Regions from separate parts of the Niveispirillum sp. CC-CTL257 genome, predicted to be linked through region 2. Evidence: predicted binding sites of a transcription regulator. Region 2 holds the regulator's gene; each other region holds the start of a gene.
What was found. The regulator PhoB, encoded in region 2, activates phosphate uptake and scavenging genes when phosphate is short. The targets are predictions, from matches to a motif close to TNTCATAAAACTGTCA.
Positions count from the first base shown of each region.

Region 1: the regulator PhoB is predicted to act here: its motif matches at 2,346-2,361, upstream of ABC729_RS23210 (PhoX family protein).
Region 3: the regulator PhoB is predicted to act here: its motif matches at 5,313-5,328, upstream of ABC729_RS02965 (MlaE family ABC transporter permease).

Region 1 is NZ_JCAJXE010000004.1:604,034-614,061, forward strand. It holds gene ABC729_RS23200 (ABC transporter ATP-binding protein) at 1-1,099, opposite strand, end outside; gene ABC729_RS23205 (BMP family lipoprotein) at 1,136-2,143, opposite strand; gene ABC729_RS23210 (PhoX family protein) at 2,417-4,474, shown strand; gene ABC729_RS23215 (alkaline phosphatase D family protein) at 4,661-6,262, shown strand; gene ABC729_RS23220 (hypothetical protein) at 6,287-6,907, opposite strand; gene ABC729_RS23225 (gluconokinase) at 6,928-7,473, opposite strand; gene ABC729_RS23230 (ABC transporter ATP-binding protein) at 7,484-8,572, opposite strand; gene ABC729_RS23235 (carbohydrate ABC transporter permease) at 8,575-9,414, opposite strand; gene ABC729_RS23240 (carbohydrate ABC transporter permease) at 9,418-10,028, opposite strand, start outside.
Region 2 is NZ_JCAJXE010000001.1:236,813-246,840, forward strand. It holds gene pstA (phosphate ABC transporter permease PstA) at 1-19, shown strand, start outside; gene pstB (phosphate ABC transporter ATP-binding protein PstB) at 22-825, shown strand; gene phoU (phosphate signaling complex protein PhoU) at 968-1,693, shown strand; gene phoB (phosphate regulon transcriptional regulator PhoB) at 1,737-2,444, shown strand; gene ABC729_RS01145 (pyridoxal-phosphate dependent enzyme) at 2,500-3,867, opposite strand; gene ABC729_RS01150 (elongation factor P hydroxylase) at 3,948-4,589, opposite strand; gene ABC729_RS01155 (TetR/AcrR family transcriptional regulator) at 4,678-5,289, opposite strand; gene ABC729_RS01160 (PaaI family thioesterase) at 5,262-5,756, opposite strand; gene ABC729_RS01165 (aspartyl/asparaginyl beta-hydroxylase domain-containing protein) at 5,909-6,580, opposite strand; gene ABC729_RS01170 (dihydrofolate reductase) at 6,585-7,091, opposite strand; gene thyA (thymidylate synthase) at 7,193-8,089, shown strand; gene ggt (gamma-glutamyltransferase) at 8,191-9,918, shown strand.
Region 3 is NZ_JCAJXE010000001.1:600,696-610,723, forward strand. It holds gene ABC729_RS02935 (tetratricopeptide repeat protein) at 1-933, shown strand, start outside; gene ABC729_RS02940 (energy transducer TonB) at 1,057-1,356, shown strand; gene ABC729_RS02945 (twin-arginine translocase TatA/TatE family subunit) at 1,453-1,656, shown strand; gene ABC729_RS02950 (MarR family winged helix-turn-helix transcriptional regulator) at 1,791-2,348, shown strand; gene ABC729_RS02955 (DUF2336 domain-containing protein) at 2,338-3,531, shown strand; gene ABC729_RS02960 (ABC transporter ATP-binding protein) at 3,562-4,371, opposite strand; gene ABC729_RS02965 (MlaE family ABC transporter permease) at 4,368-5,138, opposite strand; gene ABC729_RS02970 (hypothetical protein) at 5,388-5,537, shown strand; gene ABC729_RS02975 (2-isopropylmalate synthase) at 5,691-7,250, shown strand; gene ABC729_RS02980 (rod shape-determining protein) at 7,596-8,633, shown strand; gene mreC (rod shape-determining protein MreC) at 8,748-9,626, shown strand; gene mreD (rod shape-determining protein MreD) at 9,638-10,028, shown strand, end outside.

The DNA.
Region 1 (10,028 bases), on a different contig from region 2:
TTTCATGGGCGGGGAATTCCTTGATCACGGCCAGTTTCAGCCGGTCTTCGGGGACATGGGCCAGACCCCGGCGGCGCGCGTCGGCCGCGTCATATTTCGTGGCCGGGCCGATTTCATCGCCCTTCAGCGTGACTGTTCCGCTATCGAAACGGCACATGCCGGACAGAACCTCCAGCAGTTCCGACTGGCCGTTGCCGGCGACACCGGCGATGCCCACAATCTCGCCCGCCCGCACATTCAGGCAGGCATCCTTGAGCGTCGTCACGCCGCGCGCGTCAATGACGTTCACATTCTGCGCCGACAGCAGGACGGGGCCGGGCGTGGCCGGGGCCTTATCCACCGACAGTGAGGTCTTGCGGCCCACCATGGCGTCGGCCAGGGCCTGACGGTCGGTTTCGGCGGTGATGAATTCCGCCACCACCTGACCCCGGCGCAGCACCGACACGCGGTCGGTGATGGCCATAATCTCCTTCAGCTTGTGCGTGATCAGCAGGACGGTGCGACCCTGCTGGCGCAGCCGTTCCAGGATGCGGAACAGCTGCTCCACCTCCGGCGGGGACAGAACCGCAGTGGGTTCGTCCAGGATCAGCACTTCGGCCCCGCGATAAAGCGCCTTCAGGATTTCCACGCGCTGCTGCACGCCGACCGGCAGGTCGGAGACCAGCGCGTCCAGCGGCACCTCCAGCCCGAACTGCTTCTCAAGCGCCTGCACCTCGGCCCGCGCGCGGGCCATGGCGGGACCCAGCACCGGCCCGCCCTCGTGCCCCAGCAGCAGGTTTTCCAGAACCGTGAAGGTCTCCACCAGCATGAAATGCTGATGCACCATGCCAATGCCCAGACGGATCGCGTCCTGCGGCGTGCGGATATTCACCTGTTTGCCGCGCACCAGGATTTCACCCCCGTCAGCCTCGTAGAAGCCGTAGAGGATGCTCATCAAGGTGGACTTGCCAGCCCCGTTCTCCCCCACCAGCCCATGGATGCTGGAGGGGGCGAAACGCAGCGTCACGTCGCGGTTGGCATGGACGGGGCCGAATCGCTTGTCGATGCCGACAAGTTCGACCGCCCAGGCGGGAGAAACGGAAGAGGGGGCGGCCGACATGGGTCCTGCTTGGGTGCTAATTCAGTCAGGGGACGATCAGTACTTGCAGCCCTTGGCGTCGTCATAATTGGCGACGGTGCGGGTGCCGGACTTGATGTCGGCGGTGGCCTTGTCCACGGCCGCCTTCATGGCGGGCGTGATCAGCGCCTTGTTATTGTCATCGAAGGCCCAGCCCACGCCATCTTCCTTCAGGCCCAGACGGCGGTGGCCCGCCTTCCAGGTGCCGTCCTGCGCGGTCTTGAACGCCTCATAAGCGGCGATGTCCACGCGCTTGACCATGGAGGTCAGGACCTTGCCGGGGAACAGGTGGTTCTGGTTGCTGTCCACACCGATGGACAGCTTGCCGGCGTCGCTTGCCGCCTGCAGCACGCCCATGCCGGTCTGACCGGCGGCGGCGAAGATCACGTCCGCGCCACGGTCAAACTGGCTCTTGGCCAGTTCGCTGCCACGCGTGGGATCGGCCCAGGCGGCAGGCGTGGAGCCGGCCATATTAGCCAGGACATTGGCCTTGGGGTTCGTGGCCTTCACGCCCTGTTCATAGCCGCAGGCAAAGCGGCGGATCAGGGGGATATCCATGCCGCCGACAAAGCCCACCGTCCCCGTCTTGGACGCCATGGCCGCCAGAACGCCGACAAGGTAGGAGCCTTCATGTTCGGCGAATTCGATCGACTGTACGTTCGGCAGGTTCACATTGCCGTCGATCAGGGTGAAACGGACATTCGGAAACTCCTTCGCCACCTTTTCCACCGACGGCGCCATGGAGAAACCGACGGAGACGATGATATCGGCATTCTTGGATGCCAGACGGCGCAGGAACTGTTCGCGTTGCGCCTCGTTCGTCACCTCAAACCAGCGGAAATTGGTGCCGGTATCCTTCTTGAACCGTTCGGCACCGTTATTGGCCCCCTCATTGAACGATTTGTCGAAACGGCCGCCCATGTCGAAGACGATGGCCGGTTCGAACCCGAAGGCGGGCGCGACCGTGGCGGCGGTGGACATGAAAAGGGCGAGGGCCGCACAGGCGGCGCGACGGGTAAACTTCATCGGCTCCGTTCCGAACAGAGGAACCCCCAGGGCGGCGATCCCGAAGCAGGGACCACCGGGAAAGGGTCCCAGCAATCATACCAGCCTGTGAAGCTAGCCAGTTCGCAGGCGCACGGCAAGGTGACAAAGCCCGCCTTTGCCGTCCGCGATGCGGAATCTGGCCCCTGTGTCACATCGCCGCCCTGTTGGTCTGGCGCTGGCCTGTCAAATAACTGTAGCTTCCAAGGCGTATGAAACAGGCAAAGCCATTTTTCCGCTGGAGTAACCGTCCTCATGTCCGAGACACGTTTCCTGACCCATGAAGAGTTTGAAGCCATCCAGGACAAGGGTGCGTCACCGGACACGGAACCAACCTTTGGCGAGGTGGTGCAACAGCGGCTGGGTCGTCGCGATATCCTGCGTGGCATGCTGGGCACCAGCGCGATTGCGGCCTTTGCCCCGGCGGTTCCGGTGGCCCTGATGGCGGATGAGGCCAAGGCACAGGCGGTGGGGGCCGCTGGCAAGCAGGGCGGATTCGGGTTTAGTTTTGAGGAGCTGACGCGGGGCATTGACCATACCCACCATGTCGCCCCCGGCTATGACGCCGATGTCCTGATCCGCTGGGGTGACCCGCTGTTCGCGGACAGCCCGGAATTCGATCCGTACAAGCAGAGCGCCGACAGCCAGTTGAAACAGTTCGGCTATAATTGCGACTTCACTGCTTACTATCCCCTGCCGCAGGGCAGCAACAATGCCGATCACGGCCTGTTGTGGGTGAACCATGAATATACCCAGGCCGAGATGATGTTCCCCGGTCTGGCACCGGAAGGTCAGGACAAGTATCCACCCGAATCCGTCACCAAAGAGATGGTGGATATCGAGATGGCGGCCCATTCGGGCACCATCGTTGAGGTCAAGCGCGGTAAGGACGGCAAGTGGACCTATGTGAAGGGCGGCAAGTTCAACCGCCGCATCAATGCGCTGAACACCAAGATGGTGTTTACCGGCCCGGCCGCTGGCCATGCCCGCATGAAGATCAAGGATGACCCAGAGGGCCGCACCGTCATCGGCATGCTGAATAACTGCGCAGGCGGCGTCACCCCGTGGGGCACGGTCCTGTCGGGGGAGGAGAATATCGACGGCTACTTCCTGGGCACCGTTGACCAGACCCATCCCGAACAGCGCAATTATGACCGCATGACGGTGCCTTCGCCCCTGTACCAGTGGGGGCGCTTCCATGAAAGGTTCAACATCAATAAGGAGCCGTTCGGTGCGAATCGCTATGGCTGGATCGTGGAGATCGACCCCTATGACCCGACCAGCACGCCGCGCAAGCTGACGGCGCTGGGCCGGTTCAAGCATGAGGGGGCGGGCGTCACCCTGAACAAGGATGGGCGTGCCGTCGTCTATATGGGCGATGATCAGCGGTTCGAGCATGTGTACCGGTTCGTGTCCAAGGGCACGTTCAACCCGACCGACCGCAAGGCCAACATGAAGCTGCTGGACGAGGGCACGCTGTCGGTGGCGCGGTTTGATGCCGATGGCAGCGTCACCTGGCTGCCGCTGGTGCAGGGGCAGGGGCCGTTGACGCCCGCCAATGGCTTCAAGGATCAGGGCGACGTGGTCATTGCGGCCCGTCTGGCGGCCACACTGGTCGGGGCCACGCGCATGGACCGACCGGAGGATGTGGAGGTCAATCCCAAGACGGGTCTGGTCTATGTCATGCTGACCAATAATGACGACCGGCTGCCCGATGACCCCATCCACCCGGCCCAGATCCGCCCCAATGCCGCCAACCCGCGCCCGGCCAACAGCTGGGGCCATATTATCGAGATGACGCCGCCCGGCGGCGACCACGCTGCGCAGAAGTTCAAGTGGGAAATCCTGGTCAAGGCCGGCAACCCCGCCGACCCGAAAACGGGGGCTAGCTTCAACAAGGCCACCACGGAGAATGGCTGGTTCTCCTGCCCTGACAATTGCGCCTTCGACAGCATGGGCCGGTTGTGGGTCGGCACCGATCAGGGCAGCAAATGGCAATGGACGTCGGGGTCATCGGACGGCATCTGGGCCATGGAGACGCAAGGCCCCCTGCGCGGTACGGCGCGCCTGTTCTTTCGCACGCCGGTGGGGGCGGAACTGACCGGCCCTACCTTCACGCCCGATGATCAGACGCTGTTCGTGTCGGTGCAGCATCCGGGTGCCGATGCCGTGGACAGGGTCACCAAGTCCGGCAACCGTAACGGGACCTTCGCCGATCCGGGCACGCGCTGGCCGGATTTCAAGGATAATATGCCCGCACGGCCATCGGTGGTGGTGATCACCAAGAAGGGCGGCGGCGCGATCGGGGTGTGACGGCCCCGGCACATTGTATTGTAACTGTATTGAAACCCAACGGGTACTTGCCAATCCGCCCCGACCTCTGTCACAAGCAGAGGTGACGAAACCGGAATGCGGGTTCGTCCCTCTTTGCATTCACGTCACCTGCCCGGCCCGCCCTGATGGCGGCCTGGGTGGGGCGTTATCCGTGGGTTGTCCTTGATGAAATCCGTGCTGCCATCCACCCTTGCCCTGTCCCGCCGTCAGCTTCTGCGCGGGGCCGGAAGTTTGGCGGTGGCAGCCCTGGCCATTCCTGTGGCCCCGCGTCTGGCCTTTGGCGCGGTCAATTTCATCGATTATCCGTTCCAGCTGGGCGTGGCATCAGGTGAGCCCTGGCCCGATGGATTCGTGATCTGGACGCGTCTGGCACCCCGACCGCTTGAACCCGGTTACGGCATGTCCAGCGACATCATCCCCGTGGATTGGGAGGTGGCGGAGGACCGGCTGTTCCGCAAGGTAGCGACCAAGGGCACGGCGCTCGCCCATCCCGAACTGGGCCATGCGGTGCATGTGGAGGTGGCGGGGCTGCAACCGGGGCGTCCCTACTGGTATCGGTTCCGCTGTGGCGACCATCGCTCCATGCAGGGCCGCGCGGTGACCGCACCTGCCGCCGGCGCGCCGCTGGCCAAGCTACGCTTCGCCGTCGCGGGCTGTCAGAATTACGATCAGGGCCTGTTCACGGCCTTTGACCATCTGGCCCGCGAAGAGGTGGATTTCGTCTATCACTATGGCGACTACATCTATGAGGGGCAGTCGCGGCCCTTCTATTTCAGCCGCCATCTGGAAGATGTGGTGCCCAGCCCGCGCCGCGCCGACCTGCCGGACCCGGTGTCGCTGGACGAGTATCGCCGGCGCTATGCCAAGTACAAGCTGGATACCGACCTGCAGAAGGCCCATGCCGCCGCCCCCTGGATCGCCGTCTGGGACGATCATGAGGTGGTGGATAATTGGGCTTCTGACTTCAACTGGGACAATACCCCGCCCGACATCTTCCGCCTGCGCCGCGCTGCGGCCGCCCAGGCCTATTACGAGCATCTGCCGTTCCGGCGCTCGTCGCTGCCCGATGGGGCGCGGATGCAACTGTTCCGCAAGTTTGCATTCGGCGATCTGGTGGATATGCATGTGCTGGACACCCGCCAATATCGCAGCGACCAGCCCTGTCGCGACGGGTTCCGCCCGGCCTGCCCCGATGTCGATAATCCCAACCTGACGGTGCTGGGTGAGACACAGGAAAAGTGGCTGTTCGACGGGTTGGCCCAGGGCAAGGCTCGGTTCAACCTGCTGGCACAGCAGGTCATGCTGATGCCATGCGACCGGGAGCCGGGCGAGGCCAATATCCGCAACCTGGACACCTGGGACCCCTACCGCGTGGCCCGCGCCCGCCTGTTGAAGCATATCCAGGGCAACAACATCCGCAACACCGTCGTCCTGACCGGTGACGAGCATCAGAACATCGTCGGCAATGTGATTTTCGACGACAAGGACCCGAACAGCGCCGTCGTGGCCAGCGAGTTCGTCGTCACCTCCATCTCGTCCGGCGGTGATGGCGGAGAGCAGCGTCCAGCGGCCAAGGGCATGCTGGCCGAGAACCCACATATCAAGCTGATCAACGATCAGCGCGGCTATGGCATCTGCGAGGTCACGCCGAAGCACCTGACCATGGACCTGAAGGTCCTGGATCAGGTCAGCACGCCGGGCGGCAAACTGTCCTCGCGCGCCAAGTTTGCCGTCGATCCGGGCAAGCCGGGGGTGCAGAAGGGGTGAGCCTGACCAACCCTGCCGATGGCATCAGTTGCGCGGTGGGGTGGAGAGGGAGCGCAGATAGTCCAGGATATGGCGCGCCTCCAGCTGTTCGCCAGCACTGGCGTCGGGGCGCAGACGTTGCGCCGCCAGGGCTTCCAGCGCCTGTCGTTGCTGTTCCTTTGTGTTCTGTCGCTGGACCTGCACGAACAGCCGGATCAAGGACAGGGGTGTGTCGTTCCCGACGGATAGCTGGAATGGCCGCGTGCCATCGCCGCGACTGCCCAGGATGGTCGTGAACTGGTCGCCCTGGTGACGCAGGAACAGCAGGTAGCGGGCATTGCGGGTGTAGACCGGGACGGGGCAGACAGGGCTACGCGTCAGGAAGGCATCGTCCAGTCGCCCGGCCACCGGCACGGTTGGAGCGGTCGTGCCTTTCAACACCTCAACCGGTGTGAACCCGACCTGGGGTGGCCCTGTGAAGGTTTCCACCAGATCGGGCCGCAGCGGCCAGGACCCGGTGACACGGGCCAGCAGTATCAGGTCCGCGCGGGCCACCAGTTCGTACACGGATGCTGGGCCTGCACCCTCCACCATATCGCAGGCCCATGAGGGATGCGGCAGCAGGAGCAGCAGCAACATCAGGGCGCGGCGGGTGAGGGGAGGCATGAAGGCTCCGTGAGGGTCCTTCAGCAGAGTGACGTAGATGACGGGGGTGCCGCAACCCCGCACCCGATGAAATCCAGCGCTGCGGTCAGCAGCTTCGGCAGGGGGCGACAGAGGTCCAGGGTCAGCGTTCGATCCTCCCCTTCCGGCATTTCCAGCGTCTCCAGCTGACTGTCCAGCAGGGTGACGGGCATGAAATGGCCCGACCGTGCCGCCATGCGGTCCGCCAGCACGGCGCGGGGGCCGTGCATATGGATGACCCAGAGCGGGAGACCGCCGGCCCGCAGCAGGTCACGGTAGCGTCGCTTCAGGGCTGAACAGGCAACAATCAGACCGTGACCGGTGACGGATGCATGGTGGATTTCAGCGGCGATGGCTTCCAACCAGCCCTGGCGGTCGGCATCGGTCAGGGGAATGCCGGCCTGCATGCGGGCGACATTGTCGGGCGGGTGCAGCCGGTCCCCTTCGAGAAATTCCATCCCCAACGCCTGGGCCAGGGCGGCGCCCAGGCTGGATTTTCCACAGCCGCTGACCCCCATTACCAGCACCAGGGGCTTTTGTGCGCACATCGTGACGACCTCAATTCAGCCGCAGCCCCTCGCCGGTGTCGAAAAGGCTGGCCGATGCGCCGTCCAGACGCAGGCCGACCGTTTGTCCGGCAGACAGGGCCACGCCGGGGGGCATGCGGGCGGTTACTTCCCGCCCGGCCAGCCGGATCAGGACATAGGTGTCGGGGCCTGTGGGTTCGGTCATCAGGACCTGACCTTCACAGGTTCCGCCCTCGCCAGCCGGGGCCAGGGACAGATGCTCCGGCCGCAGGCCCAGGACCAGCCGCTGCCCCACCTGCAGGCCCGTGCCCGCCCGCAGGCCCGGTAGGGGCAGCAGATGATCATCCAGGCGCAGGGCGGGGCCGTCATCGGCCAGCGCCAGTTCCCCTTCCAGGAAATTCATGGTGGGGGCGCCCACGAAACCGGCCACGAACCGGTTGGCGGGCCTGGCATAGACCACTTCCGGACGGTCGCATTGCTGCACCCTTCCCTTGTTCATCACCACGATGCGGCTGGCCAAGGTCATGGCCTCCACCTGATCATGGGTGACATAGAGCGTGGTGCGGCGGGAGCGTTCATGCAGGCGTTTCAATTCCACCCGCATGTCGGCGCGCAGCTTGGCGTCCAGGTTGGACAAGGGTTCATCCAGCAGGAACACCTGCGGTTCGCGCACCAGGGCGCGGCCGATGGCCACCCGCTGCTGCTGCCCACCCGATAGCTGCGACGGCTTGCGGTCCAGCAGATGTTCGATCTGCAACAGCTTGGCCACGCCCGCCACCTTGTCTGCCACCGAGGCCCGGTCCAGGCCGCGCATGGTGAGGCCGAAGCCGATATTCCGGCGCACGGACATGGTGGGGTAAAGCGCGTAGGACTGGAACACCATGGCGATGTCGCGCTGATCGGGCTCCAGGCCGGTCACGTCGCGGTCGCCGAAATGGATGCGCCCGCCCGTCGGTTCCTCCAGCCCCGCCACGATGTTCAGCAGCGTGGACTTGCCACAGCCGGACGGGCCCAGCAGGACCAGGAATTCACCGGGTTCGATATCCAGGTCGATCCGTTCCAGGACATTGGTGCTGCCAAAGCTTTTGGCGATGCCTTGCAGATTTACGCGTTGCATCATTCTTATCCCTTCACGGCCCCGGCCGCGATCCCGCGCACGAACAGGCGTCCGGACAGGAGATAGACCAGGATGGTGGGTAATGCTGCGATCATGGTCGCAGCCATGTTGACATTGTATTCCTGTGGCCCGAACTGCGACCCGGCCAGCACGTTGAGTGCCACCGTCACCGGCTGCTGCCCCGGACCCGCGAAGGTCAGGCCCAGGATGAAATCGTTCCAGATATAGGTGAATTGCAGCACCAGGGCGACGGCGCAGACCGGCAGCGACAGGGGCAGCATCACGTGCCAGAAGGTGGCCAGGAAGCCTGCCCCATCGATGCGCGCCGCCTTCAGCAGGTCACGCGGCACCGACAGGAAGAAGTTGCGGAACAACAGCGTGACGAAGGCCAGGCCCCAGACCGTATGGGCGAAGACCAGCCCGCCGAGCGTGCCGAACAGGCCCATTTCGCGCACCAGCACGATCATAGGGTAAAGCGTCACCTGCGGCGGGATGAACAGGCCGATCAACAAGGCCGCGAACAGCATGTCCACCCATTTGGCGGTGCGCAGGCTGAGCGCGTAACCGGTCAGAGCGCCCAGGCCCAGGGAGCAGAACAGGGCCGGCAGCACGATGGCAAAGGAATTGCCGAACCAGACCGACAGGCCCCGGCAGGTACCGGAGATGCAGGCCCCGCCCCAGGCCTTGGCCCAGGCACCGACCGTCGGGTCCTGCGGCAGGGCGAACAGGCTGCCATTATTGATCTCGTCCAGCGGCTTCAGCGAGGTGGAGAGCATGACCAGCAGCGGGAACACCACCATCAGCGCCGCGATGGTCAGCATCAGGTAAAGTGGAAAACGGCGCATGGTTCAGCTCCCCTTTTTCTGCCTGATCTCGGCATAGAGATAGGGGCCGACCACGGCGGCGATGGTGGCCAGCATCATGCAGGCACCGGCGGCACCCAGGCCCAGTTCCTGCCGGTTCAAAATATGTTCCATCACGAAGCGGGCCGGCAGGTCGGAGGAGAAGCCGGGGCCGCCGCCCGTCAGCGCCACCACCAGATCGAAAGATTTCACGACCAGGGAGAAGAGCAGGATGCCGGCGGTGAAGAAGACGGGGCGCAGCATGGGCGTGACGATGGCGGCATAGACTCGCCATGTCGGGATGCCATCCACCTTCGCCGCCTTCCAGATGTTCGGATCAACGCCGCGCAACCCCGCCAGGAACAGGGCCATGCACAGGCCCGATTGCTGCCAGATGCCGGCCAAAGCCACCGTGTAGATGGAGCGGTCGGCGCGGACCAGCCAGTTGAAGGCGAACTCCTCCCACCCCAGACCGCGCACCGCCTGCTGGATGCCCAGGCCGGGGTTCAGCATCCATTGCCAGATGATGCCGGTGACCACGAAGGACATGGAGAGCGGCAGCATGAAGATTGTGCGGTATGCCCCCTCCGCCCGCACGCCCCGGTCGATCAGGATGG
Region 2 (10,028 bases):
ATTCGAACGTCGGTGGTAACCATGGACAGCATGACCCTGAACAAGCCCGCGCAGGCCGCCGTCGCGCAGACGGTGAAGATGTCGGCCCGCGACGTGAAGGTCTATTACGGTGCCAAGCGCGCCCTGCACGGCGTCAATGTCGATCTGTACCAGAACGAGGTTCTGGCCATGATCGGCCCGTCGGGCTGTGGCAAGTCCACGTTCCTGCGGACGCTGAACCGCATGAACGACACGATCGATATCTGCCGCGTCGAAGGCAAGATCCTGTTGGATGGCGAGGACATCTATGACCCCAAGCTGGACGTGGTGCAGCTGCGCGCCCGGGTGGGCATGGTGTTCCAGAAGCCGAACCCGTTCCCGAAATCGATCTATGAGAATGTGACTTACGGACCGAAGCTGCATGGCCTTGCCACCCGCAAGGACGAGTTCGACGCCATCGTCGAAACCTCGCTGAAGCGCGCCGGCCTGTGGAACGAGGTCAAGGACCGCCTGCATGAGCCGGGCACCGGCCTGTCAGGTGGTCAGCAGCAGCGCCTGTGCATCGCGCGCGCCGTCGCCGTCAGCCCGGAAGTCATCTTGATGGACGAGCCCTGCTCGGCCCTGGACCCCATCGCCACCGCGCATATCGAAGAGCTGATCGACGAGCTGCGGGAGAGCTTCACCATCGCCATCGTCACCCACAACATGCAGCAGGCCGCCCGCGTTTCGCAACGCACGGCCTTCTTCCATCTGGGTGATCTGGTCGAGGTGGGTGACACCGAGGAAATCTTCACCAACCCGCGCGACGAGCGCACCCAGGGCTACATCACCGGCCGTTACGGTTGATGCGTCATGCTGTAGGTCAGGTCGAGGCGTAAGCTGCGCCCTGACAGGCAAGGATTGAAAGCTTTGCTGTCAGGGCTCGCTCGCGCTCGACCTGACCTACGGGTGATTGCCGACCTGCCCCACAGATCAAGGACCCATGTCCATGTCGCCGACCGAACATACCGTCAAGTCCTTTGAGGCGGAATTGCAGCGCCTGTCCAACCTGATCGCCCAGATGGGCGGCGTGGTGGAAGCGCAGGTGGAAGCGGCTGTGCAGGCCGTGGGCCGCCGCGATGTCGAGGGCGCCACCAAGGTTATGCAGGGCGATACCCGCCTGGACGAGTTCGAGCGCCAGATCGAGCATGACGCCATCCGCATGCTGGCGCTGCGCGCACCGGTCGGTGTGGATCTGCGCGAAGTGCTGGCGGCGCTGAAAATCTCCGCCGATCTGGAACGCACGGGCGATTATGCCGCCAATATCGCCAAGCGCTCCATCGCCCTGGCGCAGCTTCCCGTGATGCGCCCCGCCGGGACCATCCCGCGCATGGGACGTCTGGTGCAGGAAATGCTGAAGGACGTGCTGGATGCCTATATCGACCGCGATGTCGATAAGGCCGTGGCCGCCTGGCACCGGGATGAAGAGCTGGATGATCTCTACACCAGCCTGTTCCGCGAGGTCCTGACCTACATGATGGAAGATCCGCGCAACATCACGCCCTGCACGCATCTTCTGTTTATCGCCAAGAACCTGGAACGCGCCGGCGACCACGCGACGAACATCGCCGAGACGGTGCATTTCCTGGTCCGGGGCCAGCCGCTGACGGCGGAACGGCCCAAGAGCGACAAGTCCAGCTTCACCATCATTGAACCGGTGGACAGCGAGGGCTGAAACGGCCTCTCCCTGTCACCCCATCTAGCGCCAAGGGACCCCGATGAACGCCGCCTTGAAGCCGCTGATCCTGGTTGTTGAAGACGAGGCCGATCTCGTCACGCTGCTGTCCTACAATCTGGAACGCGAAGGGTTCCGGGTCATCACCGCCGGTGACGGGGAAGAAGCCCTGCTGCTGGCCGATGAGCGCAGCCCGCATCTGATCCTGCTGGACTGGATGCTGCCGCTGATGAGCGGGCTGGAGGTCTGCCGCCAGTTGCGCCGCAATCCCAAGACCCGCGAGACGCCCGTCATCATGCTGACGGCGCGCGGGGAAGAGGCGGACAAGGTCCGTGGACTGAACAGCGGGGCGGATGATTACCTGTCCAAGCCGTTCAGCCCCACCGAACTGGTGGCCCGCATCCGCGCTGTCCTGCGCCGCGCCTCGCCGGGTCTGGCCGAAGAATTGCTGCGCTTCTCCGACATCTCCATGGATTTGGCGGCCCACCGGGTGCGCCGGGGCGGTCGCGATATCCATCTAGGGCCGAAAGAATTCGCCCTGCTGCGCCATTTCATGCAGCATCCAGGGCGCGTTTTCTCCCGCGAGCAGCTGCTGGATATCGTCTGGGGCCACGATGTCTATGTCGAGCTGCGCACCGTTGACGTCCACATCCGCCGTCTGCGCAAGGCCCTGAACGAGACGGAAGAACAGGATGTGATCCGCACCGTCCGCTCGGCGGGCTATGCGTTGGATAACAAGACGACGATGTGATGTGAAAAGGGCCGCCTGATAGGGCGGCCCTTCTGGTATGGGAGCGACCCCGCTTTCACCCCAACTGCCGGCGCAGATGGTTCAGCACGTCGGTGCGGGTCAACAGGCCCAGGAACACGGGGCCATCCATGATGATGGCCACCATGTTGCGGTTGAACAGGGCGCGCAGGTCGGCCATGGTCGCGGTCACGGGCAGGGTTTCCAGCCGGTTGACCATGGCGGTATAGACCTTGTCGCGGAAGCGGGCCGGGTCCTTTTCGACATGCAGCAGCAGGTCGCTTTCATCCAGGATGCCGATTACCCGCTCGCCCTCCATGACGGGCAACTGTGACACGTCGGAGATGCGCATCCGCTTGTAGGCGGTCAGCAGCGTATCCTCCGGCCCCACGGTGACCACTTGGCCCTTGTCGAAACGGCGGGTCATCAGGTCGCGCAGGTCATTGTGGCGTTCACGCGGGGTGAAGCCGTGATCTTCCATCCAGGCGTCATTGAACATCTTCGACAGGTACTTGTTGCCCGTGTCGCAGACGAAGGTGATGACCTTCTTGGGCGTCGTCTGTGCCCGGCAATATTTCAGCGCCGCCGCGAACAGCGTGCCCGATGAGGACCCGGCCAGGATGCCCTCCAGCCGCAGCAGATCGCGTGCGGCAGTCAGGCTTTCGGTGTCGCTGACATAATAGGCGGCCTTGGCGTACTGGAGGTCGCAGATGGGGGGTACGAAATCCTCGCCCACGCCTTCAACGACCCAGGAACCCGGCTCGTCATGCGTGCCCTTGTTCACAAGGTCAGCGATGATGGAGCCAACCGGGTCGGCGATGACCATGGCGGTCTTGGGGCTGGCCTTCGCGAAGAAGGCACCCAGGCCCGTGAAGGTGCCGCCAGAGCCGATGCCGGCCACCACCGCGTCGATATCGCCATCCATCTGGCGCAGCATTTCCGGGCCGGTCCATTCCTCGTGCGCGCGGGGATTGGCCGGATTGGCGAACTGGTTCACATAGAAGCTGCCGGGGATTTCATTCGACAGGCGCTCGGCAATATCCTGGTAATAGGCGGGGTGACCCTTGCCCACATCCGACCGCGTGATGTGGATTTGAGCGCCCAGGGCACGCAGATTGTTGATCTTCTCGGTGGCCATCTTGTCCGGGATGACCAGGATCAGGCGGTAACCCTTGGCGGCGCAGACCAGGGCCAGACCCAGGCCGGTATTGCCGGCCGTCGCCTCGATAACGGTACCGCCGGGGGCCAGCTTGCCCTCTGCCTCCGCCGCCTCGATCATCTTCAGCGCGATACGGTCCTTGATGGAGCCGCCGGGATTCTGGTTTTCCAGCTTCAGATACAGCTCGCACGGACCGGTATCGAAACGGGTGACGCGGACGATCGGGGTGTTGCCGATCATGGACAGGATGGCGGGTGCGCCGGACATGTTTCCCCCTGGGGCAAATGGTTTTGCCTTCAGGGAACCGCATCCTCAAACCACCCGCAAGGGGGTGTGAAATAACGAAATCAAGCTGCGGCGCGGGCGCGATCCACGCACGATTCCGGCGGAATTGGCCGCCCATCCGCACTGATCAATCCCGCCTGGAAAAGGGCTTCGACATTGTCGGCCAGATTCTCGGCACAGGATGGCCGTTCCCAACCCTCCAGCCAGTTCTGTTCCAGGAAGGCAAGGATGGCGGGCTGGCTCAGTTCCACCTCCCACAGGATGCCCAGGAGCGATGCCAGGGCCTCCTCCCGGATCTGCTCTTCCTTGCCCACCGCGATGGCGCTATTCGCCTCCTCCACGCGGCCGGATTCGGGACCGGCCCCCAGACCGAAATCGATCAGGGACCGGCGCGCGGGCGGGGCGACCAGCCAGTGCGCCACCTCATGGATCAGGACGTAGGCTTCTGACCGGGTGCGGATGGCTTGGCCGTCATAGGAGAAGGCGGCCTGCGGCTCCTCATCGATCACGCCGATCCCGAAGGCGCGGGCCAGATCGACGGCGGCATCCCGATGTGACGGCGTGTCCACGCCCAGCGCGATCAGGTCGCGGGTGGCCGCGATGCGCGCCAGCACCTTGGCCGTCCGGCTTTCGGGGGCCAAGTGGCTGGCGACGGTGGCCAGGGCGTCCGGCAGGACGTGATCGGGGATGGTGGTGAGCTGCATGGGATGCAGAAGATAGCCAGTGGCCCGCCAGCGTGAAGTGCGAAACCTGCGTTGCCGGATATCACGCGACGCAGGGGTGGCGGGCGCATCATTGCGCCAGCAAAGCAAGGATATAGGCCTTGGCCGCCGCCGCATCCCGCGCGCGCAATGCGCCACGCCGCCACAGGTCGCACAGCCCATGCACCTCCCCCCAGGCGCGCATGACACGGTCGCGGATCGCGATGGAAAAGCCGGGTGGGTCATTCACGTGGCGAAACGCCTTGGCCGCCAGCTTCGTGACTTTCGCGACCGACGGGGCCAGCGCCGGGTGGGTCAGGTAGTCCTGCCCCGGAATGCCATACATCAGGGCGTAGAGGCCGGGCCGGTCCAGCGCGAAATCGATATAGGCATGGTAAAGCGGGCCGGGGCGGGGTTGCCCGCCATCGGCATCGAATCCCGTCTGAATGGCCGCGGCCATCCCATCGAAGCCATGCGCCGCCAGTGCCAGGGTCAGTTCGTACTTGTCCGTGAAATGGCGGTAAAGGGCGCGGTGATTGACGCCGACAGCCGCCGCCACGGCCCGGAAGGACAGGGCATCCGGCCCGTCAGCCTCCACCATGCCCAGGGCGGCGGACAGGGACGCTGCCCGCAGGTCGCCATGGTGGAAGCTGTCGCGGCGGACCGGTTCGGCGATCAGGGCCGCTTGGGACTGACGTACCATTCCACCACCATCTTCGACACGGGCTGTCCGGCGGCGTCGGTGATCTCCACCTCCACGGGGAACCGCACCTTGCCTTCCGTCTCCAGCTCCGCCCGCAGTTCAGCACCCGACCGGCCCGTGCGGGCAACCGCACGCAGATCGCCCTTGGCCAGGGTCAGGAACTGGATCGTCGCCTGCGCCGCCACCGGGCGGACATTCATCAGGACAGGGGCCATGGCCCCGGCCATCGCCCCGCCGCTGGCCGTTTCGGCAAGCGTGAAGATGACGCCGGCATGGGGCGTGCCCAGATGGTTCTTCACCTCCGCCCGGTCGGTCACCCGCGCCTCAGCGGTGCCATCGCCAAGCGTCACCAGATCGATGCCGCAATGGCGCACGAAGGGCAGGGAACCCGCCATCTGCTGGCGGATCATGTCATAGACCATCTTGGGCCTCACCTTGAACACGAGTGGAAGGATGATTTTCAGCATTGCAAAGTCTCCGATGGAGACATTTGTCAAAAACGAACGATCGGTCAAGTGTGAAAATGACCGGTGTGTGTGTCAGCTATCGGTTGGTTGTTGGGTCCGAGCCGGCCAGAGCAGCAGGCAGGGCAGCCCGTCGGCGATTGCGTGACCGCGCATCAGGATGCCTGCGCGAAGCGCCAATCGCGCCACAGGTTCACGGCTTGACCCGACAGGGATGCACGCTTCCCGGCTTCCGCCGTGAGGGGGGCGGGGAAGCGGGCACGAACCTGTTCCGTTGAGGGATAGTCCAGCGCAATCACCAGACGTTCACGGTCGCTGTCATTCTCCACCTGATGCGGAATGGCGAAATCGCCCGTCCACAGGGTGCCTGCGGGGAAAGCCACTTTCTCATGTCCAATCCAGGTGAAGGCGGCGGGATCAGCCTCCACCGTCAGCAACAGCCGGCAAAGCGGCAGGTGCAGGGCCTGCGGATCGAAATGCCAGGGCAGGAGGCCGCGTGGCGGCTGGCGCAGGATATGTGCCCCATGAGGTGGTCTGCCCAGTACCTGGAAAATCTTCTCCAGCAGCGGCAGATGGGCCAGCGGGGGGGCTGGCGTGCCGGCAGGTAAGCTGCCATCACCATCGGGTAGCGGCATGCTCATCAGGGTGATGGCGGTCCAGTCGCCGCCCGTGTCGCCATAGCGTCCGCGGTCGCTGTCGGGCGTTCTGTCAATAGCGGCGCGCGTCTGCCGCTGCAAGGCGGTCACATCGACCGAAATGTCGGAGGCCGCAGCCAGCAACAGGCCGGACCCGACCGTGACCTCCTGCCAGGGCAGCAGCGCCGTCATCGCATCACCGCCGATGGAACAGCATGACGCGGAAGGCCGGCTGATCCGGCCCCTTGGCCATCTGCATGCCCAGTTCTTCGCCCAGGAAGGCCGTGCGGTCGAATGCCGGGAAATGGGTGTCGCCCACGGGACTGGCCGCGATCTCTGTCAGGAAAACGCGGTCGGCCAGGGGCAATGCTGCGGCGTAAATCTGCGCCCCGCCGATCACCATCACCTCATTCCCGTCGGCCTCTTCGGCCAGGCGCTTACCCGTGGCGATGGCGGTTTCCAGGTCATGGACAACAATCGCGCCCTCGGCCACGAAATCGCGGTTGCCGGTGATCACGATGTGCGGCCGGCCGGGCAGGGGCTTTGACCCGAAACTCTCCCAGGTCTTGCGGCCCATGATCATGGGCTTGCCCATGGTCACCTGCTTGAAGAAGCGTAGATCGTTGGGCAGCTTCCAGGGCATGCGGCCCTCATGACCGATAACCCCATTGCGGGCGACGGCGGCGATCACGGAAAGGAACAAGGCGGAGGTCTCCAGGCGGGCGGTAGGCAGTGACAATAGCCGCCCGGCGGGCTAATGAACAACCACTTGCAGCATGATGGGCCAAGTGGAGCCGACGGTCGATGCGCCATCCCGAACAGCAATATCTGGATCTGATGGAAGACATCCTGGCCCGTGGCGATGCCCGCGTGGACCGGACGGGTGTGGGCACCAAGTCCTTGTTCGGCGCCATGATGCGGTTCGACCTGTCGGACGGGACCGTGCCCATCCTGACCACCAAGCGTGTTTATTGGAAAATGGCGGTCAAGGAGATGCTGTGGTTCCTGACCGGCGGCACCAATATCCAGCCGTTGCTGAAGGAAAAGGTCACCATCTGGACCGACTGGCCGCTCGCCACCTATCGCTGCGAAACGGGCGAACAGATCAGCCAGAAGGATTTTGAGCAGCGGATCGTGGAGGATGACGCGTTCGCCGCCCGCTGGGGTGAGCTGGGGCCGGTCTATGGCAAGCAATGGCGGCGCTGGCTGGGCCCCGACGGGCGGGAACATGACCAGATTGCGGCCCTGATCAAGGGCTTGCGCGAAACACCCGCCAGCCGCCGCCTGCTGTTCCATGCCTGGAACGTGCCGGAACTGGGCGGCATGGCCCTGCCGCCCTGCCACATGGTCTATCAGTACCATGTCACCAGCGATGGCCGCCTGAACGGGCTGATGTATCAGCGTAGCTGCGACGTGCTGCTGGGCCTGCCCTTCAACCTGACCGGTGCCGCGGTCTTGCAGGCCATGCTGGCGCAGCAGGCGGGCTTGCGTCTGGGTGAGTTTGTGTGGATGGGCGGGGATGTGCATCTCTACCTCAACCATCTGGACGCCGCCCGTGAGCAGCTTTCCCGCAGCCCCCGCCCCCTGCCGCGCCTGACGCTGTCCCGCCGTGCCGACAGCATCGACGGCTACCGGATCGAGGATTTCGTGGTTGAAGGCTATGACCCGCACCCGCCGATCAAGGCGGATGTGGCGGTATGAGCGGCACCCTGCCCAGAAAATAATCAATATTTTACAGTAGGATGACAGTGGTTTTCATGGGAAGCTGACGCCCTGTTCTGACCCGTCGGAGAGAACCCGCGATGATCCGTCTGCGTTCGCTTGCCCTGTCGCTTTGTCTGGCCACAGCATTGACGGCCATACCGGCCACGGGGGCCTGGGCGCAGAAGGAAAGTGCCACGGTGACGGCGCTGCCCGTGGGCAAGGCCATGGTGTCGTCGGCGGACCCGCGCGCCACCGATGCTGGCCGTGAAATCCTGCGCCAGGGTGGATCGGCGGCGGATGCGGCGGCGGCCCTGATGTTGGCCCTGACGGTGGTGGAGCCGGAATCGTCGGGCATCGGCGGGGGCGGTTTCATGCTGTACCACCCCGCCGGGTCCAAGCACACGTTCAGCTATGATGGGCGGGAGGAGGCACCATCGGCGGCCAAACCCGACCGCTTCATGAAGAACGGCCAGGAAATGGATTATGAGCTGGCGCGGGCCGGCGGCCTGTCGGTGGGTGTGCCGGGCAATATCCGACTTATTGAACTGGCCCATGCCCGCCACGGCAAGCTGCCCTGGAAGGCCTTGTTCCAGCCGGCGATCAAGCTGGCGCGCGACGGGTTTGTCGTCACCCCGCGCATGGTGGCCTTTCTAACGGAACAAAAGCCGCTGCTGTCCGTGTCAAGGGAAGCGCAGGAACTCTATTATCAGCCGGACGGGTCGCCTAAACCGGTGGGCTCGGTGATCAGGAACCCCAAACTGGCCGATCTCCTGACCCTGGTGGCGGAGAAGGGGGCGGATGCCTTCTACAAGGGGCCGGCGGCAGAGCGGTTGCGCGCGGCGGTCGGCAGCGCGCCTCGCAACCCAAGCGTCATTACCGCCGAGGATATGGTGAATTACCGGGCGATCCCACGTGATCCGGTCTGCGGGACCTACCGGGTCTACACGGTGTGCGGCATGGGGCCGCCCTCGTCCGGCGGTATCGCGGTTCTGACCATCCTGAAACAGATGGAGGGGTTCGACATTCCCGCCATGGGGCCGAACAGCCTGGAGGCTTGGCACATCCTGGGCGAATCGATGCGTCTGGCCTATGCCGACCGGGCCAAATGGTTGGGTGATCCAGACCATGTGAAGGTGCCGGTCGAAGGCCTGACCGACCCCGCCTATATCAAAGACCGGGCCAAGCTGATCGACCCGAAAAAGGCCATGCCCAAGGCCCCGGCGGGCAACCCGAAGGATGCGCCGCGCGTGTCGGATATCCCCGACAATGAAATCCCCGGCACCACCCATTTCTCGGTCGCCGATGAATGGGGCAATGTTGCCTCCATGACCTCCACCATTGAGGATATCTATGGCTCCGGCATCATCGTTGATGGCTATGTACTGAATAATGAGCTGACGGATTTCAATTTCGTGCCCGATGTGGATGGTGTCCCCACCGCCAACCGGGTGGAGCCGGGCAAGCGGCCGCGCAGTTCCATGTCGCCTACCATTGTCTATGACCAGAACGGTCAGGCTGTGCTGGCCATCGGCGCTGCCGGCGGACCGACCATCATTGCCCAGGTCGCCAAGGCCATCGTTGGCGTTCTGGACTGGAAGCTGGATGTGCAATCGGCCCTGGCCCTGCCCACCTTCATGGGTAGCGGGGAGACGATCCGCATCGAGGCCGGAACCAATGTCGGTGGCATGGCGGACAAGCTGCGCGCCATGGGCCATGAGGTCGTGGTCGATGATTTCGGCGGCAAGCTGAACGGCATCGACAAGATGACGGGCCAATGGCGCGGTGGTGCAGACCCCAGGTCGAACGGGACGGCGGGGGCACCGTAATATCCTGTTCCCTCAAGCACCGGGCGCCGCCATCCGGCGGCTTGGCTTGCGCGACCACGTGGTCGCGGGCGCTCAACGCGCCAACCGAGGATGGATGTATCCATCCTCGG
Region 3 (10,028 bases), 360 kb from region 2:
GCAACCGGCCGCTTCCCCGCCGCCCAGCAGCTGACCTTCACGCAGGCACTGGCGCAGGCTTATTACCAGCAGCGCAATTACACCAAGGCGATCGCCTGGACCCAGAAGTACTTCACGGGTGGTGGCAACGACGCCAACATGCGCACCCTGCTGCTCCAGTCCTATTATCTGGGCAAGGATTATCCGAACGCCATCAAGGAAGTCAGCGCCAAGATTTCGGCGGTTGAGAAGGCCGGTGGCACGCCGGACGAGAAGGACCTGCAGCTGTTGGCCGCCGCCAACAACGAGAGCAAGAACGAAGCTGGTTACATGGGCGCGCTGGAAAAGCTGGTGCGTTACTATCCCAAGCGCGACTACTGGCTGGACCTGCTGCTGCGCACGCAGCGTAAGCCGGGCTTCGCCCGTGACCGTCTGGCGCTGGACAGCTATCGTCTGATGAACAAGATCGGTCTGCTGGACACGGCTGGTGACGTCATGGAAATGGCCCAGCTGTCCTTGCAGGCGGGCAACCCCGGTGAGGCCCAGGCCATCATCGACAAGGGCTATGCTGCCGGTCTGCTTGGCACCGGCCCCGAGGCTGAGCGTCAGAAGCGCCTGAAGGATGTGGCGACCAAGCAGGTTGCCGAAGATAAGAAGGCCCTGGCCCAGACCGAAACCGAGGCCCTGGCGGGTGCCAATGCCGGTCCGATCCTGCGCGTTGCCGAGGCCTATGCCGGCTATGGCCAGTATGACAAGGCCGTCACCCTGGCCGAAGCCGCGATCGCCAAGGGCAACCTTAAGAACCCAGACGATGCCCGTCTTCGTCTGGTGACCTACTATGTCGAGCTGGGGCAGAAGGCGAAGGCCGAAGCCGCCGCCAAGACCATCAAGGGTACCGATGGTCCGGCCGACATGGCGCGTCTCTACATCCTGGCCGCCGCCAAGGCCAAGTAAGTCGGAGGGGGCGGCGGGCCAGTCCCGTCGCCCCCTCCTGCATTTTCCCCTGTCATCCGCGCGGAAGACACGCTTCTTCCACGTCCCCCGGTGATATTGCCGCCGGGCATCCCTGGACGCACCATGTCGGATATGGAACCCACTTTCCGCCCCCGGCTGCAATATCCCGAACGCGCCCTGCGTCTTCGGCGCGAAGGCCGTGTCATTGTCGAATTCCGTATCGGCAATGATGGCGCGCCGCAGGATGTGCGTGTTGTGGAGGCGGTGCCGCCGGGCCTGTTCGAGCAGTCGGCGCTGCGCTATGCGGCCGGACTGCGCTATCACCCGGACGAGGGCAAGCCGCTGCATCCCGCCGAGGCCATGCGCCGTGAACGCGACCGTCAAAGGCTGGAAGTGCGCTTCGAGATGCGCGGACAGGCCTGATCGACATTCTCTTGCGGATATGTCTTTCAAACCGACGGTGGATTTCCTATCTGTAAGGCGTCGCATCGAAGCGGGCCGTCAAACTGGAGAATTTCCATGGGCGCCATGAGCCTCTGGCACTGGATTATCGTTCTTGTCGTCGTGCTGCTGGTGTTTGGCGCGGGCAAGCTGCCAAACGTCATGGGTGATATGGCCAAGGGCGTGAAGGCCTTCAAGAAGGGCCTGAAGGAAGGTGAGGAGGAGGCCGCCGCCGATCCCAAGCTGACCGAGAACAAGCCGGGCGAGAACGCACCCCGCTGATCCGCTGAATATTGCGGACTATTCCGGTAAGGCCGGCCCTGTCGCGCGCGGGGACCGGCCTTTGTTTTTGCGGTTGGCAAGGACCGGATGCTACCCTTACCCCTGAAGGCGCCGTCACCGGCGGGGAGGGATGATTGGGCAGCGGCGTGGAAACGGAGATGATGGCGGGGCGGGCGTTGGATGCGTTCACCGGGATACATGATCTTCCCCGCCTGCTGGAGCGACTTCACCGCCGGTTTCTGGACGTGATCCGTATCGAACTGGAACGGCTGGACAGCAGCCATGTTACCCCTGTGCAGGGCCTGATGCTGCTGACCATCGGCGACAGCAGCCCAACCGTGCAGGAATTGATCGAACGCGGCCATTATCTGGGTGCTGCCGCCGCTAGCAACCTGCGGACCCTGGTGCAGGCCGGGCTGGTGCAGGGGCCCGGATTGCAGGATGAGCGGCGGTCGGCGCGGTTGCATCTCAGCCCCGCCGGCGCCGCGCTGTGCCGTGAGTTGCGGCGGGTGGAGATGGGGCATGTCATGGCCCTGGCCCGCGATGGCGAGGGACAGGCGGAACTGGTGACGGCCTACCGTCTTCTGCACCGGTTGGAACAATCCTGGGCGGATGTCATCCGCGCCGACGCCATCGATGCCGACATTGCCGGTACAACATTGAACGGGGAGGAGGTGCAGGATGAACAGTGACAAGCCGACCGCCCTGACCCCCGCCGATGTGGCGCATCTGGCACAGGACCGGTCGCCGGAAGCCCGCATTCAGATGCTGTCCAAATTGCTGCGCACCGCCGAGCAGGCGGTCCTGGCCGAGGCGGGTCAGGCACTGGTGCATGACCTGTTGACCCGTCTGGCCCATGACACGGTGCAGCAGGTGCGCGAGGCGGTGGCCTGGCAGATCTATAACAGCCCGTTTCTGTCGGACGGGCTGGCCCGCGATCTGGCGCTGGACATCACCTCCGTCGCGTTCCCCCTGCTGCGCCATGGCGAGACGCTGGGGGATGCGCTGCTGCTGGAGGTGATTGGCCAGGGAAGGCCCGACAAGCAGATGGCCATCGCGGCGCGTCAGAACCTGTCGGCGGCGGTGTCGGGTGCCCTGGCAGAGGTTGGCAATCTGGCCGTGGTCGCAACCCTGGCCGGCAATGAAGGGGCGGCGCTGTCGGATGCCTCCCTGCAATCACTGGCCGACCGTTATGCCCATGTACCGCTGGTGGCCGAACCGCTGGCCGGGCGTGCCACGCTACCGGCCAGCGTCGTGGAGCGGCTGGTCGCGCATGTGTCGGACAAGGTGCGGGCGCATCTGGTGGAACGTCACCGCCTTTCCCCCGTGATCGCCGCAGAGCTGGCGGCGCATGGCCGGGACTCAGCGACGCTGACCATGCTGCGGCCGGTGTCCAGGGCCGGGATGGATGGCGATGCGCTGGCGGTGCATCTGCATGAGCAGGGGCGGCTCAGTGTGGCGCTGCTGCTGCGGACCTTGTGCGCCGGCGATTTTGACTTCTTCGCGGCGGGGATTTCCACCAAGTCGCGGGTGCGCAAGACCAATGCCATGGCCCTGCTGCTGGATGGCAAGTGGGAGGGGATGAAGGCCCTGCTGGATCATGCCCATGTGCCCAAGCATCTGTTCGCGCCGTTCCAGGTGGCAATGCGGGTGGCCAAGAGTCTGGGGTATCGCGGGGCTGCGGAGGGGCGTGAGGTGTTCCAGACGGAAGCGCTGGGCCGTATCTATGCCGAATGTGGGCAGTCGGAGGAGCGGGCCATGGATAACCTGCTGTTGCAGCTGTTCGACCGCAAGGAGGATGACATGGTGGATGCTGCCATGGATGTGGCGGGCATGCCGTTCATTCCGCTACGCGGGGCCGTGCCGAAGAGGTGAGGGGCCGGGCCGCCCGGTGCCCGAAAGACCCTAAAACGCCCTGATCTGCATCTGGATGGGGCCTTCGGCGCGCCCATGGATGAACTGATCGACATACGGGTTGCCGCTATTATCGATCTCCGACACCGGCCCCACCCAGATCAGTTTACCCTTATAGAGCATGGCGATACGGTCGGCGATCTTGCGGGCGCTGGCCATGTCATGGGTGATGGAAAGCGCGGTGGCGCCCAGATCCTTCACGCATTTCACGATCAGATCATTGATGACGTCGGCCATGATCGGGTCCAGGCCTGTCGTCGGCTCGTCAAAGAAGATGATCTCCGGTCGGGTGCAGATGGCGCGGGCCAGCCCCACGCGCTTCTGCATGCCGCCCGACAGTTCGGCAGGCGACAGGTCCGCCACATCGGGGGCCAGACCCACGGCACCCAGGGTGGCGATGGCGCGCTCCTTGGCCTCTTTGCGGCCCAGGCGCTGCGCCCCCTGGATCAGGCCAAAGGCGACATTTTCCCAGACGGGCAGGCTGTCGAACAGGGCCGCGCCCTGGAACAGCATGCCAAACTTGGCCATGGCGCGTTCACGGTCGCGGCCCGTGATATGGGTCGTGTCTTCGCCATCGATATGGATGGTGCCGGCATCGGGCTGCAGGATGCCCAGGATGCTTTTCAGCAGCACCGACTTGCCGGTGCCCGACCCGCCGATGATCACCACGCTTTCGCCGCGCTGGATTTCCAGGTCGACGCCGTCCAACACCACCTTCGGCCCGAAAGCCTTCTTCACGCCCTTCAGCGCGATCTTGGGCACATCCATGTCCTGCGTCAGTTCCAAGGGTGCCATCGTCATGAGAAGAAGATCCCCGTCAGCAGATAGTTCAGGACCAGGATAAGGATGGAAGCCGACACGACGGCGTTGGTGGTGGCCGCCCCCACGCCCTGCGCCCCGCCACGCGAATTATAGCCGTGGTAGCAGCCCATCAGGGAGATGACGAAGCCGAACGCCGCAGCCTTCACCAGACCGGACACCACATCCATGAATTCCAGATATTGCCAGCTGTTGTTGATATAGCTGGAAGCGTTGAAGCCCAGGCGGTAGACGGCCACCAAATAGCCGCCGAACACGCCGATAATGTCTGCCACCAGCACCAGGATCGGCAGCATGGTGGTGCCGGCGATCAGGCGCGGCACCACCAGATACTTATAGGGGTTTGTGGACAGGGTAGTCAGCGCGTCCACCTGTTCGGTGACGCGCATGGTGCCCAGTTCCGCCGCCATGGCGGCACCAATGCGCCCCGCCACCATCAGCCCGGCCAGCACCGGACCCAGTTCCCGGGTGATAGACAGCACCACGACCGTGGCGATGGCGCTTTCGGCGGAGAAGCGGGAGAAGCCGGAATAGCTTTGCAGCGCCAGCACCATACCCGTGAACACGGCGGTCAGGCCGACGACGGGCAGGCTGTAATAACCGATCTCCACCATCTGCCGGCCGATATGCCGGAAATAGAAGGGCGGGCGCAGGCAATGGGCCAGGGCCGTGAGGGTGAACAGGGCCAGCCGCCCCGTCGCCTCCAGGAAGGTCAGGGTGGCACGGCCGATCGCGCTGAGGAAATTCATGTACCTGGCCTTCTGCTTGGGAGCGAAACCCGTCCCATCGCTAGACAATGGGGTGTCTTCTGTCAATGTCGAGGGGGAGGGGGTGCATGTCCTTGTTGCGCTGCACCCAAGCCAGCCCCGCATGGAGCCTTTGCATTTCTTTCCCCATGAAGGTTCTTGCCGCGTCGGTGATTTCGCCTTAAAACCGAAACATGAAACGAGCTGTCGATGTTCCCAGTCGGGCGCAGGGTGGCTTGAAACCTTTCAAGGATGGACGGTCCCCCCGTGATGGCGGCAGACCAGATGACGGAACAGCAGAACAGCACGGGCCTCACCGCCCACGCCGTCGGCTTGTCCGCGTCTTCCATCCGTTGCGGCCGCATCGTCCTGGCCGCCACCCTACGACTAATCACCCCCTGAGCGCCCGATGTCGTGCCGCCTTCGTCGCGGTGCGGCCCGCGATCAGGGGAGGAGGCACCGGTCCGGTGCCGCAGACGCCACATATTTCTTCTATCGAAATCGGTGCGCCGTACCTGACAGGACCGCACCCGACGTGCCGCAAGGGACCAGGACATGACCATCACCCGCGACAGCAACCGCGTCATCATTTTCGACACCACCCTGCGCGATGGCGAGCAGGCGCCCGGCTGCTCCATGAATCTGGATGAAAAGCTGCGCATCGCCACGGTGCTGGAGGAAATGGGCGTCGATGTGATCGAGGCCGGTTTCCCCATCGCGTCCAACGGCGATTTCGAGGCCGTGCGCGAAGTGGCCCGTACCGTGAAGAACGCGACCATCGCCGCATTGGCCCGCACGTCCCGCGCCGATATCGACCGCGCCGCCGAGGCGTTGCAGCTGGCGCAGCGCAAGCGCATCCACACCTTCATCTCCACCAGCCCCGTCCACATGAACTACATGTTGAAGATGACGGAAGAGGAGGTATTGCAGCGCACCATCGATTATGTCGGCTATGCCCGCAACCTGACCGATGATGTGGAATGGTCCGCACAGGACGGCTCGCGATCTGACCGCGATTTCCTGTGCCGCTGTGTGGAGGCCGCCATCAAGGCCGGTGCCACCACCATCAATATCCCGGACACGGTCGGCTATGCCCTGCCCGAAGAATATGCCGCCATGTTCAAGGACGTGATGACCCGCGTTCCCAATTCGGACAAGGCGATCTTCTCTGTCCATTGCCATAATGATCTGGGTCTGGCCGTCGCCAACTCGCTCGCCGGTATCGGTGCCGGTGTGCGGCAGGTGGAATGCACCATCAATGGCTTAGGCGAGCGGGCGGGCAATGCGTCCCTGGAAGAGATCGTCATGGCCCTGCGCACGCGCCATGATCTGATCGGCTGCACCACCGGCATCAAGACGGAACATATCACCCGCATCTCGCGTCTGGTGTCCACCATCACCGGCTTTCAGGTGCAGCCAAACAAGGCCATCGTGGGCGCCAATGCCTTCGCCCATGAAAGCGGCATCCATCAGGACGGTATGCTGAAGCATGCCGAAACCTATGAGATTATGACCCCGGAATCGGTGGGTCTGAACCGGTCGTCGCTGGTCATGGGCAAGCATTCCGGTCGCGCCGCCTTCCGCGCCAAGCTGAAGGAACTGGGCTATGACGATCTGGGTGAGAATGCCGTGAATGACGCGTTCGGGCGCTTCAAGGATCTGGCCGACCGCAAGAAGGACATCTATGACGAGGACATCATCGCCATCATGGATGATGAGGTCGGTCGTCAGCATGACCGCGTGCGGTTCCAGGCATTGCATGTCGTCGCCGGTTCCCGCGGACCGCAGCATGCCGTTCTGGAACTGGAGATCGATGGCAAGTCCATCCCGCCGGTGGTCGCCTTCGGCAATGGCCCGGTCGATGCGGTGTTCAACGCCCTGAAGCTGGCCTTTCCGCATGAAGCGAAGCTGCAGCTCTATCAGGTGCATGCCGTGACCCAGGGCACCGACGCCCAGGCGGAGGTGACCGTGCGCCTGGAAGAGGAAGGCAAGACCGTGAATGGGCAGGGTGCGGACGCCGATACGCTGGTGGCCAGTGCGCGCGCCTATGTCCATGCGCTGAACAAGCTGATCACCAAGCGGCTGAAGACGGCACCGGTGGCCTTGTCGGCGTAAGTCCAATCTTCTTACGGTGCCGGGCGTGCGCCGCGAAAGCCGCGCGCGCGACTCCGAAACCGCGACTTGAGTCAAACCCCCGCTGGAGACCCCTCCGGCGGGGGTTTTTGCCATGTTTTCGCCATGAAGTTTGAGGGTCGTATAGCCTGAAAGGGGGTGATGCGGGGCCTGCACACCCTTCATGTGGCACTGCGAAGGGAACGGGGCGCGGAAATTCCGTTTCCAGGGCTTTCAAGGCTTGAGGGGGCCGCCCCAAATGGTCTATGCAACAAGCGCGACCCGGCATATCCGGGGCCCGGTCGCACCAAGGCGGCAGAATCCGGACATCAGAGATACGCTTCACCCATGTTTTCAAACCTGCTCGGTATGTTCTCCGCCGACATGGCGATCGACCTTGGTACGGCGAACACGCTCGTCTACGTGAAGGGTCGCGGCATCGTCCTCAATGAACCGTCAGTTGTCGCCATCCGCGACCTGCGGGGCAAGAAGCAGGTCCTCGCCGTGGGTGACGAGGCCAAGCTGATGCTTGGCCGCACGCCCGGCAACATTCAGGCCATCCGCCCGCTGCGCGACGGCGTCATCGCCGATTTCGAAGTGGCGGAGGAAATGATCAAGCATTTCATCCGCAAGGTTCACAACCGCCGCAGCTTCGCCAGCCCGGAAATCGTGATCTGCGTTCCGTCGGGTTCCACCGCCGTTGAGCGCCGCGCGATCCAGGAAAGTGCCGAGGCTGCCGGTGCGCGCCGCGTTTCCCTGATCGAGGAACCGATGGCCGCCGCCATCGGTGCCGGCCTGCCGGTGACGGAGCCGACGGGCAGCATGGTCGTCGATATCGGCGGCGGCACCACGGAAGTGGCCGTCCTGTCGCTGAACGGTACCGTCCATGCCCGTTCCGCCCGCGTGGGTGGCGACAAGATGGATGAAGCCATTATCGGCTATATCCGCCGTCACCATAACCTGCTGGTAGGTGAAGGGTCGGCCGAGCGTATCAAGAAAGAAATCGGCTCCGCCTGCCCGCCGGAAGATGGCGAAGGCCGGGTGATGGAGATCAAGGGCCGCGACCTGATGAATGGCGTGCCCAAGGAACTGGTGATGAGCGAGCGGCAGATCGCCGAGAGCCTGGCCGAGCCGGTCAGCCAGATCATTGAGGCGGTCAAGGTCGCGCTGGAACATACGGCGCCGGAGCTGGCCGCCGACATCGTGGACAAGGGCATCGTCCTGACGGGCGGCGGCGCGCTGCTGGCCAATCTGGATTATGTCCTGCGCCATGCCACCGGCCTGCCGGTTTCCATCGCTGACGATCCTCTGTCCTGCGTGGCGCTGGGTTCGGGTCGCGCGCTTGAAGAGGAAAGCCTGCGCAACGTGCTGATTCGCATGTATTGATCGATCGTTTATTGCGATCCGATATTTACAGCATCGCGTTGAAGCGTTACTTTCACATGGCAATGTAAGTCACCGATTTGGGTGGCTTACCCGATCACGGGACACCACCCCCCGGTGAAGACACGCAATAGCGGATCCGTCGTGCGCATCGCGGCCCCTCTTTGGGGGATGGTGCAGCGATTCTACTTTCCGCTGCTGATCCTGGCCGCCGGCGCCCTGATGATGATCGGCCATGTCAATGGCGGTGCCGTAGAGCAGGCGCGCACGCGCGTCACTGATGCCGTTTCCCCTGTCCTAAACGTCATGTCGCGTCCGGCCGCAAGCGTGGCCGATGGGCTGGAATATTTCCGTCAGCTGGTTGACCTGCATGACGAGAATGCCCGCCTGCGCGAGGAGAACACACGGCTGCGGCAGTGGGAGCAGGCGGCACTTCGCCTGGATGCGGAAAACCGCTCCCTGCGCTCGCTTCTGTCCTTCAAGCCCGACCCGGCGGCCCGTGTCGTGACGGGCCGTGTTGTCGGCGATCCCGGCGGCGCTTTTGTGCGCACCGTGGTGGTAACCACGGGCGAACGTGACGGCGTGGCGCGCGGTCAGGCCGTGATGTCGGGCCAGGGGCTGGTCGGTCGTATCGTGCAGGTCGGCGACTGGTCGTCGCGGGTTCTGCTGATTACCGACCTGAACGCCCGTATCCCCGTGGTGCTGGAAAGCAGCCGGCAGCGTGCCATGCTGGCCGGTGACAATTCCGACCATCCGCTGTTGACCTACCTGCCGCCGAACAGCGAGGTGACGCCGGGTGAGCGGGTGTTTACCTCGGGCCATGGCGGCCTGTTCCCGCCGGGTCTGCCCGTCGGCATTGTGGAGATCGGGGAGGGCGGCAAGCCCCGGGTCGTGCCGATGGCCGACCTGTCGCGTCTGGAGCATGTGCAGGTGATCGATTTCGGCACCGTTGGCGGTGTGGCCGCCGAAGCGACACAGTCCGGCGCGATGAAGTAAGGGGCACGGCTTTGGCCGGCGGATTGTTTCACCAACTCGACCAGACGGCACGTAACCTCGTGCCCTTCTCCGTCACGATCCTGGCCATGCTGGTCGGGATGGTGCCCCTGCCGTTGCCCGGCTATGCCATGGTGACGGTGCCCTTCATGCTGATGTGCCTGTTCTACTGGGTCATCCACCGTCCCGACCTGCTGCGCCCGCTGGTGGTGTTCGCCATCGGCCTGTTGCAGGATCTGATCGGTGGCACGCCCATTGGGTCGACCCCCATGGTGCTGATGATGGCCTATTGGCTGTTGATCACGCAGCGCCGGTTTTTCCTGGGCCGGTCCTTCGTGATGCTGTGGATCGGTTTTGCATTGGTGGCGACGGGGGCGGCGGCGGTACAATGGTCAGTGTTCGCCC